One region of the Achromobacter sp. ES-001 genome, then DNA from elsewhere that is predicted to be linked to it. Evidence: predicted binding sites of a transcription regulator. Region 1 holds the regulator's gene; the other holds the start of a gene.
What was found. Region 1 encodes HrcA, which represses chaperone genes, less so after heat shock. Its sites were predicted from a motif close to TTAGCACTCNNNNNNNNNGAGTGCTAA; they were not measured.
Positions count from the first base shown of each region.

Region 2: the regulator HrcA is predicted to act here: its motif matches at 2,728-2,754, upstream of rpoH (RNA polymerase sigma factor RpoH).

Region 1 covers NZ_CP079940.1:1,202,873-1,207,291, reverse strand. Annotated here, with positions in the region: gene grpE (nucleotide exchange factor GrpE) at 1-308, opposite strand, end outside; gene KYT87_RS05390 (hypothetical protein) at 454-690, opposite strand; gene hemH (ferrochelatase) at 680-1,804, opposite strand; gene hrcA (heat-inducible transcriptional repressor HrcA) at 1,850-2,854, opposite strand; gene KYT87_RS05375 (NAD kinase) at 2,994-3,893, shown strand; gene recN (DNA repair protein RecN) at 3,907-4,419, shown strand, end outside.
Region 2 covers NZ_CP079940.1:207,466-211,884, forward strand. Annotated here, with positions in the region: gene KYT87_RS00990 (hypothetical protein) at 7-765, opposite strand; gene fghA (S-formylglutathione hydrolase) at 997-1,863, shown strand; gene KYT87_RS01000 (hypothetical protein) at 1,960-2,649, shown strand; gene rpoH (RNA polymerase sigma factor RpoH) at 2,765-3,685, shown strand; gene KYT87_RS01010 (phosphodiesterase) at 3,996-4,419, opposite strand, start outside.

The DNA of each region.
Region 1 (4,419 bases):
GTCTGGTCGGGCTGGGCCAGGGCGGCTTCAAGGCTGTCCTTGACCGGCACAAGGCTTTCGGCAAACGATTCGATGCCGAACTTGCGCGCCTTGGACACTTCTTCCTGCGCGCGGCGGCGCACATTTTCAGCTTCGGCGTGCACACGCAGAAGCTGATCGTGCTGCTCATTGACGGTAGCTTGGGCGGCGTCCAGCTGGGCGCGCAACTCGTTCAGCTCGGCCTCTGCCGCGCCCTGGTCGGCGGGTGCCGCGTCGGCGTTCTGGCCGGCTTCGGGCGTCTTATCTACAGGCTCGTGGGGTGCCGTCATGGGGAATCCTCCAAAAAGAATGGCTTTCGCAGACATGAATGGGGGCCAATACCCCTATTTCAAGCCCGGGAAAGGGAAATATTCCCTGACGGCGCCCGCCCGAGGCAGCAAGCCCGCCCGGGCTTGGCCCGGCGGGGCCGGCTGCTTACTTCTTGTGGGGCTGCGCCGGGGCGACCGGGTCGCTGGCGGGGAAGCTCTCTTCGAGCCCGCGATCCACCTTGTCGTCATCGTCGTCCGGTTCAGGGCGGATGGCGATGGGATCGCTGGCGGGAAAGGTCTCGGCTAGCGCTTCGTCCAGATCGTGTTCGACCTGATCCTCGTCCACCGGGGTGGCAACGGTCCCCTTTTTTACGCTCTTGCCGCTCTTGGGATCATGGTGCATGCGCCTTCTCCTTCAAGTCCGTGTTGGCCTGGATCTTCAACGGCCAGCCCTGCAAGTTGCGTTCCACCAAAGTGGCCAAGCCGGCGATCCACGCGGGATCGTCGTTCAGCGCAGGGATGTAACGAAACTGCTTGCCGCCCGCCTCAATAAAGGCGTCCCGGCATTCCAGGCTGATCTCTTCCAGGGTTTCCAGACAGTCTGCCACAAATCCCGGGCACACCACATCCACCTCGGTAACACCCGAAGCGGCTAACGCTTTCAGGGTCGGTTCGGTATAGGGCTCAAGCCAGCGGGCAGTACCAAAGCGGCTTTGGAAGGTGACTTCGATCTGTTCGCGCGGCAGCGACAGCCGCTGGGACAACAGGCGGGCCGACTCCATGCAGTCGCGGTAGTAGGGGTCGCCCAATTCGATGGAATATCGCGGCAAGCCGTGAAAGCTCATGACCAGCTTCTGCGGCTTGCCGTGCTCGCGCCAGAACGACTCGATGCGGGCGGCCAGCGGGTCCAGCCAGGCGGGGTCCTCGTGAAAGCGCTTGGTAAAGCGCAGTTCGGGCTGATCCCGCAGGCGCCCGGCATGGCGGGTAACCGCGTCCACGACCGTGGCTGTGGTGCTGGCCGCGTATTGCGGGTAAAGCGGCACGGTCAGGATGCGTTCGCAACCGGCCGCGCGCAAACGGGTGATGGCGTCGGGGATGGACGGGTTGCCGTAGCGCATGCCCAGTTCCACCACGGCGTCGATGCCCGCCGCCTCCAGCGCGGCGCGTACGCCGTCCGCCTGACGCTGGCTATAGACCATCAGGGGCGACCCTTCTTTCAGCCAGACGCCCGCATAGCGCGGCGCCAGCTTCTTGGGTCGCAGCGTCAGCACCAGCCCGTACAGGATGGGTTTCCATAAATAACGTGGAATTTCAATGACGCGGGGGTCGGACAGGAATTCGCCCAGGTATTTGCGGATGCCCTGTTTGTCCGGCGTATCCGGCGTACCCAGGTTGACCAGCAGCACCCCGACTTTGCCGGGCGCGCGGGCCGGCGGGTCTTCGTTGAAGGGGTCGTCCTGCTCGGCTTCCGGCAGGTAGCGTTCAGGCCACAGGTACTTGAACAGGCGAAGAAACACAAAAACTCCCCTTCCTCCGCGAGGAGGATGTAGCTTTGAATGGGACTACTGGTTGTGGCTGAGCGCGTTGGACAGCAGGCGCGCCGTGATGTCCACGATGGGAATCACGCGTTCGTAAGCCATGCGGGTCGGGCCGATGACGCCCAACGTGCCCACGACCTTGCCGTCCACGCCATAGGGCGCGGTAATGACCGAGACCTCTTCCATGGGCACCAATTGGGAATCGCCGCCGATGTAGATCTGCACGCCCTGCGCGCGGCTGGACACGTCCAGCAGTTGCAGCAGGTCGGTCTTTTTCTCGAACAGCGAGAACATCTTGCGCAGCCGATCCATGTCGGACGCGATATCGGTAACGTCCAGCAGCTTGCGCTCGCCCGAGATGACCATGGTGTCGCCGTCTTCCGCGGCCTCGGCGCTGGCCTCGACCGCCGCCTGCATCAGCCGCGAAATGTCTTCGCGCAGCTGGGCTAGTTCGGTCGATAGCGTCTGGCGCACGGCGTTGAACGACTTGCCCGCGAAATGCATGTTGAAGAAATTGCCGGCTTCCAGCAATTCCGCCTCGGCGTAATCGCGCTGGACAAAGAGAATGCGGTTCTGGACATCGCCATCCGGCGTGACGATGATAAGCAGCACGCGCTTGTCCGACAGCCGGATGAATTCGATCTGCCGGAACACCTGGGCGCGCTTGGGGGTCAGCACCACGCCCGCGAATTGCGTCAGGTTGGACAGCAACGCGGCGGCGGCATTGACGGCGCGGGTAGGTTCGGCCGCCGACAGCATTTCGCCCATGTTGTGCGGTTGCAGCTGATAAGACTGCACGGCCAGCAGGGAATCGACGAACATGCGATAGCCCCGCGGCGTAGGCACGCGGCCGGCGGAGGTGTGCGGGCTATGGATCAGCCCCAGCTCTTCCAGGTCCGCCATGACATTGCGGATGGTAGCCGGGGACAAGTCAAAGACTTTCGATAGCGTCCGCGAGCCGACGGGCTGCCCATCGGCGATGTAGCGTTCTATCAACGCTTTCAGTAGTGCGCGTGCGCGGTCATCCATAGCGGGCATTTTAAGGAATCTTTTAGGATAAAGGCGATTTTTGTCCCGCAAGCAGATATGCGGCCCCATATAATCGGCTAATCGGCCCATTCCGGGCAGGTTTTGGCTTCGGCTTCGCCCTTTTGATACGCCCGCATCCATGCACTTTCCTACCGTCGCCCTGATCGGCAGATACCAGGACACCGGCCTGGACACCCCGCTAAGAGCCCTTGCGCACGCGCTGACGCAAGCGGGCCGGCATGTGCTGATCGATGCCGACACCGCGCGCAACACCGGCCTGACCGAATACCCAATAGCTACCCTCGAAGAGATCGGCCAGAACGCATCGCTGGCCGTCGTGATGGGCGGCGACGGCACGGTGTTGGGCGCCGGCCGGCATCTGGCGCCATTTGGTGTCCCCCTGGTGGGCATCAACCACGGGCGCCTGGGCTTCATCACCGACATCCCGCTGCAAGACGCGCACGGTGCATTGGCGCGCGTGCTTGAAGGCAGCTTCCAGATTGAAGAACGCATGCTGCTGGAAGGCAGCGTGTGGCGTGGCGACCAGAAAATGTATTCCGCGTCGGCGCTCAACGACGTCGTGCTGAACCGCGCCGGGCGCGGCGGCATGATCGAAGTGCGTGTCGAACTGGACGGCGCCTTCATGTACACACAGCGCGCCGATGGTCTGATCATCGCCACCCCTACCGGCTCGACCGCGTATGCGCTGTCCGCCAACGGCCCCATCCTGCACCCCGGCATGAACGCCATGGTGCTGGTGCCCGTGGCGCCGCAAACGCTGTCGAATCGCCCCATCGTCATCCCGGACACCGGTGTGCTGAACATGACGCTGACCGCGATGGGCCGCGTGGAAGTGGGCGCCAGCGTGCATTTCGACATGCAGACCTGGTCCGACCTGCAACCGGGCGACCGCATCGTCGTGCAGCGCGCGCCGTACACCATTCGCTTCGTGCACCCCGAGGGCTACAGCTTCTTTTCCACCTTGCGCCGCAAGCTGCATTGGAACCTGATGCCCCAGGCCACCGACAACGTAGAGTAGTAAGCGCCCCGACATGCTGCGCACCCTGCATATCCGCGACTTCGTCATCGTCGAACAGACCGAAATCCATTTCGGCCCCGGCTTCACCGTGTTCTCCGGCGAGACCGGGGCGGGCAAATCCATCCTGGTGGACGCGCTGGCGCTTGCGCTGGGCGAACGCGGCGACGCCAGCATGCTGCGCGAAGGCGCACCGCGCGCCGACATCACTGCCGTGTTCGATACGCCGAAGTCATTGCACAGCTGGCTGAACGAACGCGAGATCGACGTCGATGACGAACTGTCGCTGCGCCGGGTCATCGACGCGCAGGGCCGCAGCCGCGCATACATCAACGGCACGCCCGCCACCGTGGGGCAGCTGCGCGAATTGGGCGACAGCCTGGTCGACATCCACGGCCAACACGCCCATCAAAGCCTGATGCGCCCCGACGCGCAGCGCGATCTGCTGGACGCGCACGGCGGCCATGGCGATCTGCGCCAGGCCGTGGGTCAGGCGTGGAAGCAATGGCGCGCGCTGGCGCGACAACTT
Region 2 (4,419 bases), 1.0 Mb from region 1:
CGTTTATCAGGAAGAACTTTGCCCAGTACCGGGCGGCGGGGGCGGGGGCGGCGTATCCGACTCCGTCGTTGTCGCGGGTTTCTTGCGCGGCCGACCGCGCTGGCCCGGGGCCACTCGCCGGCTGGCGGTATGCGCCAGGCTGGCGATGAAGCTGGGGCCGCCCAATGCCCACTGGCCGGAGACGGCCTGGTCGATGCGCTGCGATTCTTCGCGCGACAGGCCGTCTTGCAAGCGTTTGCGGTAATTGGCCTGGCGGTCGAACGGCGTGTTGCCGCAAGCCCAGTAGTCGGCGTGATCCGATTGCCACTGCGCCGGCGCGGCATTGGTGTTGCCCGTATGGCTGGACGCGGACGACCAGGGCCAGGAATCCGGATCTTGCGATGCCCCGCTGCGCACGGGATACGTTTCCAGCCAGACCAGCGCCGGCAGCACCCACGCGCCCGGTTCAAGCAGCGCGGACCGGTAGCGCCCCGCGAAGACCCGGCCGCCACGCAGGCGCGCCGCCAGGTTGCGGCCCAGCGTCTGCATCAAGCGGGGCAGCCCTTCTTCGTCAGCAGGGGTGGCCAGCAGCAGGATGCGGTCATTGGCCAGCAACCAGCCGTGGACCGATACCCGATGGCGTTGAGCAGATTCGCCCAGCCAGGTGGCCAGTTGGTTCAGGATATCGGCGGGGGCGGGTTGAGACGGCGCCGCCAACGGCGAAATGAAATTGGCCTGCACCAGTTGGGGCAGCCCAGGGGCGTACAGACGGGGCAGACGGGCCATAGTGTCAGGGCTTGCGTATCTGGAAGAACGGGTTGTCTTCGCTCACGGTATATAAATAGTGCCACGGTGGGCGCTGGTCAAGTCCCGTGATCACAATATGGGCACGGATTCGGGTTTTTTTGTCGTCCGGCCTGTATGCACAGCAGGTTAACATTCGGCGACGGAACGTCGTACCGTGGATATACCCTAACCCGTCGACGAATTTTTCATCCCCCCGACCGGAGAACGTCCATGCCCGTGGCCCTGGAGCTCATTTCCCAGCATCGCTGTTTTGGCGGTACGCAGCGGTACTACCGCCATGAGTCCACGCAGATCGGCCTGCCGATGCGCTTTTCGGTCTTCGTTCCGCCGCAAGCCGATGCCGGCCCCGTGCCGGTGCTGATCTATCTGGCGGGCCTGACCTGCACGGAAGAAACGTTCATGATCAAGGCGGGCGCGCAGCGGCTGGCGGCCGAGCTTGGCGTCATGCTGGTCGCGCCCGACACCAGCCCGCGCGGCGCCAACGTGCCCGGCGAAGAAGAAAGCTGGGACCTGGGCACGGGCGCCGGTTTCTATGTCGACGCGGTAACGCCCGCCTGGCGCGACCACTATCGCATGTACAGCTACGTGACTGACGAGCTGCACGCCATCGTCACCGGCGACACCCTGCCTGGCGACGCGTCGCGCACCGGCATCTTCGGCCACTCCATGGGCGGCCATGGCGCGCTCGTGCTGGCGCTGCGCAACCCGGGCAAGTTCCGCTCGGTGTCGGCGTTTGCGCCGATTGCGGCGCCCAGCCTTTGCCCCTGGGGCAAGAAGGCATTCGGGGCCTACCTGGGCGGCAACGAAACGGATTGGGCCGCCTACGATGCATCGGTCCTGATGCGCGGCTTGAAGCAGCCCTTTCCCGCCGGCATCCTGATCGATCAAGGGGAATCCGACCAATTCCTGGCCGACCAGTTGTATCCCGAGGTATTCGAAGCCGCCTGCGCAGCGGCCGACCAGCCCCTGACGCTGCGTCGCCAACCGGGCTACGACCACGGCTATTACTTCATCTCGACGTTCATCGAGGATCACATCCGGTTTCACGTCGAACGCCTTGGAAAACTGGCGGCATAAAGCCACGCTTTTATACTGAAATGCCTGCCGCGGCGCGCTCGTGGCGTCCTGGGCGCGTCGGGCTGAAACCCTCGGCGTCCCATAGGAACTCGTCATTTGATCAACGGCCTCGCCCCTTTTGTCTGGATTTTGCTAGGCGCCGTCGTCGTCCTGCTGCCCGGCCTTGTCATGCTGCTTGGGCGGGGCGGACCCCGCGACGAGCGCGGCCGCAAGATCTTCCAGTTCCGGCCGGTGCGCCGGCTGTTCGGCTTGATGCTGGTGCTGCTGGGTTGTGTGTCCGGGCTGCTGGCCCTGTCGCTGGTGCAGTTTTTCAGGCTGACCGCTGACGAATCCGTGGCCCGCGTTGAAGTCCGGCAGCAGGCCGAGGGGCAGTTCCAAGTCACCACCGACGCGCCGGGCGTGGGCCCCAAGCAGTACGTTCTATATGGAGATCAGTGGCAGATCGATGCCCGCGTCGTGCGCTGGCGCCTGCCGGCGTTGATGGCAGGCGTGCCGCCGCTGTATCGTCTGGAACGCTTGTCGGGCAGGTATAGCGACGCGGCCCGCGAGGCTTCGGCCACGCGCTCTGTCCACGCCTTGGACGACTGGCCCGCGCCTGATTTAGGGTCGCTGAAGAAAAGTTTTCCGAACTGGTTCCCGTTTGTGGATGTCCAATTCGGAAGCGGCGCATATATGCCCCTGTTCGACGGCGCGAAGTACCAGGTGTTCATGGACCCACGCGGCGCCTTGTTCATCCGCCCGGACGGCGAGGCCACCGCCGAGGGCTTGAAACGCCTGGGCTGGTAGCACCCGCCTGCCGCCCTGCTTTGGGAAAAACAGGGCCGCATCAGAATATGGAAACTTTGATGCGTCGCAATAGTCGAATTAGCACTCCCTTTACTAGAGTGCTAACATCGAATCCATGTCGTTACCCCTTCGCTTTCCGGAGACCCCCGCTATGAAACAACCCAGTACCTCGTTGGCCGCTTCCGGCAACGCTCTGGCGTTGGCCATTGCCAATCCGGGCGCACTTGGCACGATCGACGCTTATATTTCTTCGGTCAACCGCTTGCCGGTTTTGTCGGCCGAGCGTGAAACCGAGCTGGGCCGTCGCCTGCGCGACCAGGAAGACCTGGGCGCTGCGCGTGAACTGATTCTGTCGCACCTGCGCCTGGTGGTGTCAGTGGCGCGCCAATACCTGGGCTACGGTTTGCCGCATGCCGACCTGATCCAGGAAGGCAACGTTGGCCTGATGAAGGCCGTTAAGCGTTTCGACCCCGAGCGCGGTGTGCGGCTGGTGTCGTTTGCCGTGCACTGGATCAAGGCCGAAATCCACGAATACATCATCCGCAACTGGCGCTTGGTCAAGGTCGCCACGACCAAGGCGCAGCGCAAGCTGTTCTTCAACCTGCGCAGCATGCGTCCCGATGGCCAGACGCTGGACCCCGACCAGGTCGACCACATCGCGCGCGAATTGAACGTGCGCCGCGAAGACGTCAGCGAAATGGAAGTGCGCCTGTCGGGCCGCGAAATGTCGCTGGAAAACCAGGACGACGATGACGACAGCTACGCGCCCATCGCCTACCTGTCCGACGATGGCCGCCAGGAACCCACGCGGGTGCTGGAACGCGCGGCGCGCGACGAACTGCAAAGCACCGGGCTGAACAGCGCACTTGAGGCGCTGGACGCCCGCTCGCGCCGCATCGTCGAAGCCCGCTGGCTGCAAGACGACGGCGGCGCCACGCTGCACGAACTGGCACAAGAGTTCGGCGTATCCGCCGAACGCATTCGCCAGATCGAAGCCGCCGCGCTAAAGAAGATGCGCGGCAACCTGGCTGCCTGATCCGTCGGGTGCTGCATACGAAGGGCCGCTTGCGCGGCCCTTTGCTTTTTGCAGCGCTGGCACCGATGCTTCCGCCGATGCCGCCACGATGCCGCCTGGCATCTGGACTAATAAATAACTTGATACAAATTAGCCGGCGAATTTCGGGATCTTCAGAAACTTAATAAAGAGTGCGCCGACTAACTTCATGTAGACCGCGAACTTTGGTTAGCAGTCTTGCCATCCGTCTCGGCTTCTCCTCTTTCCCCTCCCCTATGAGACGGATGCTTGCGGGGCACCACATATATTCGTATATCTGGTGCCCCGATTTTTATGCGGCCTGCGCGTTGTCCGCTGCAAGCGCCGTATGCCACAGCGCGTCCTGCACGCGACGCACGCCGGTGGCCATCGATCCATCCTGATAAAGCTTGATCCAGCGATAACCCGGCGCCAGGTTGTCCACCACGTGCTTGCCGTCGCGGATGCTGAATTGAAAGCAGGTCGACGGCGTGGCCAGCATGCGAAGGTTGTGGCGGCGACGATCGAATTCGTGATGCACGTGGCCCCACAACAGCACGCGCGCCTGCGGCCAGCGGGTCAGGCGCTTGAATAGCACCTGCGGGTTGTCGATCATCATCGAGTCGTGCCAGTGGCTGTCCATCTGCATCGGGTTGTGATGCATGGCGATCAAGGTATGACGGCCGGGCGCCTCGGCAAGCGCGGCTTCCAGCATGTCCAACTGGCTGTCCGGCAGA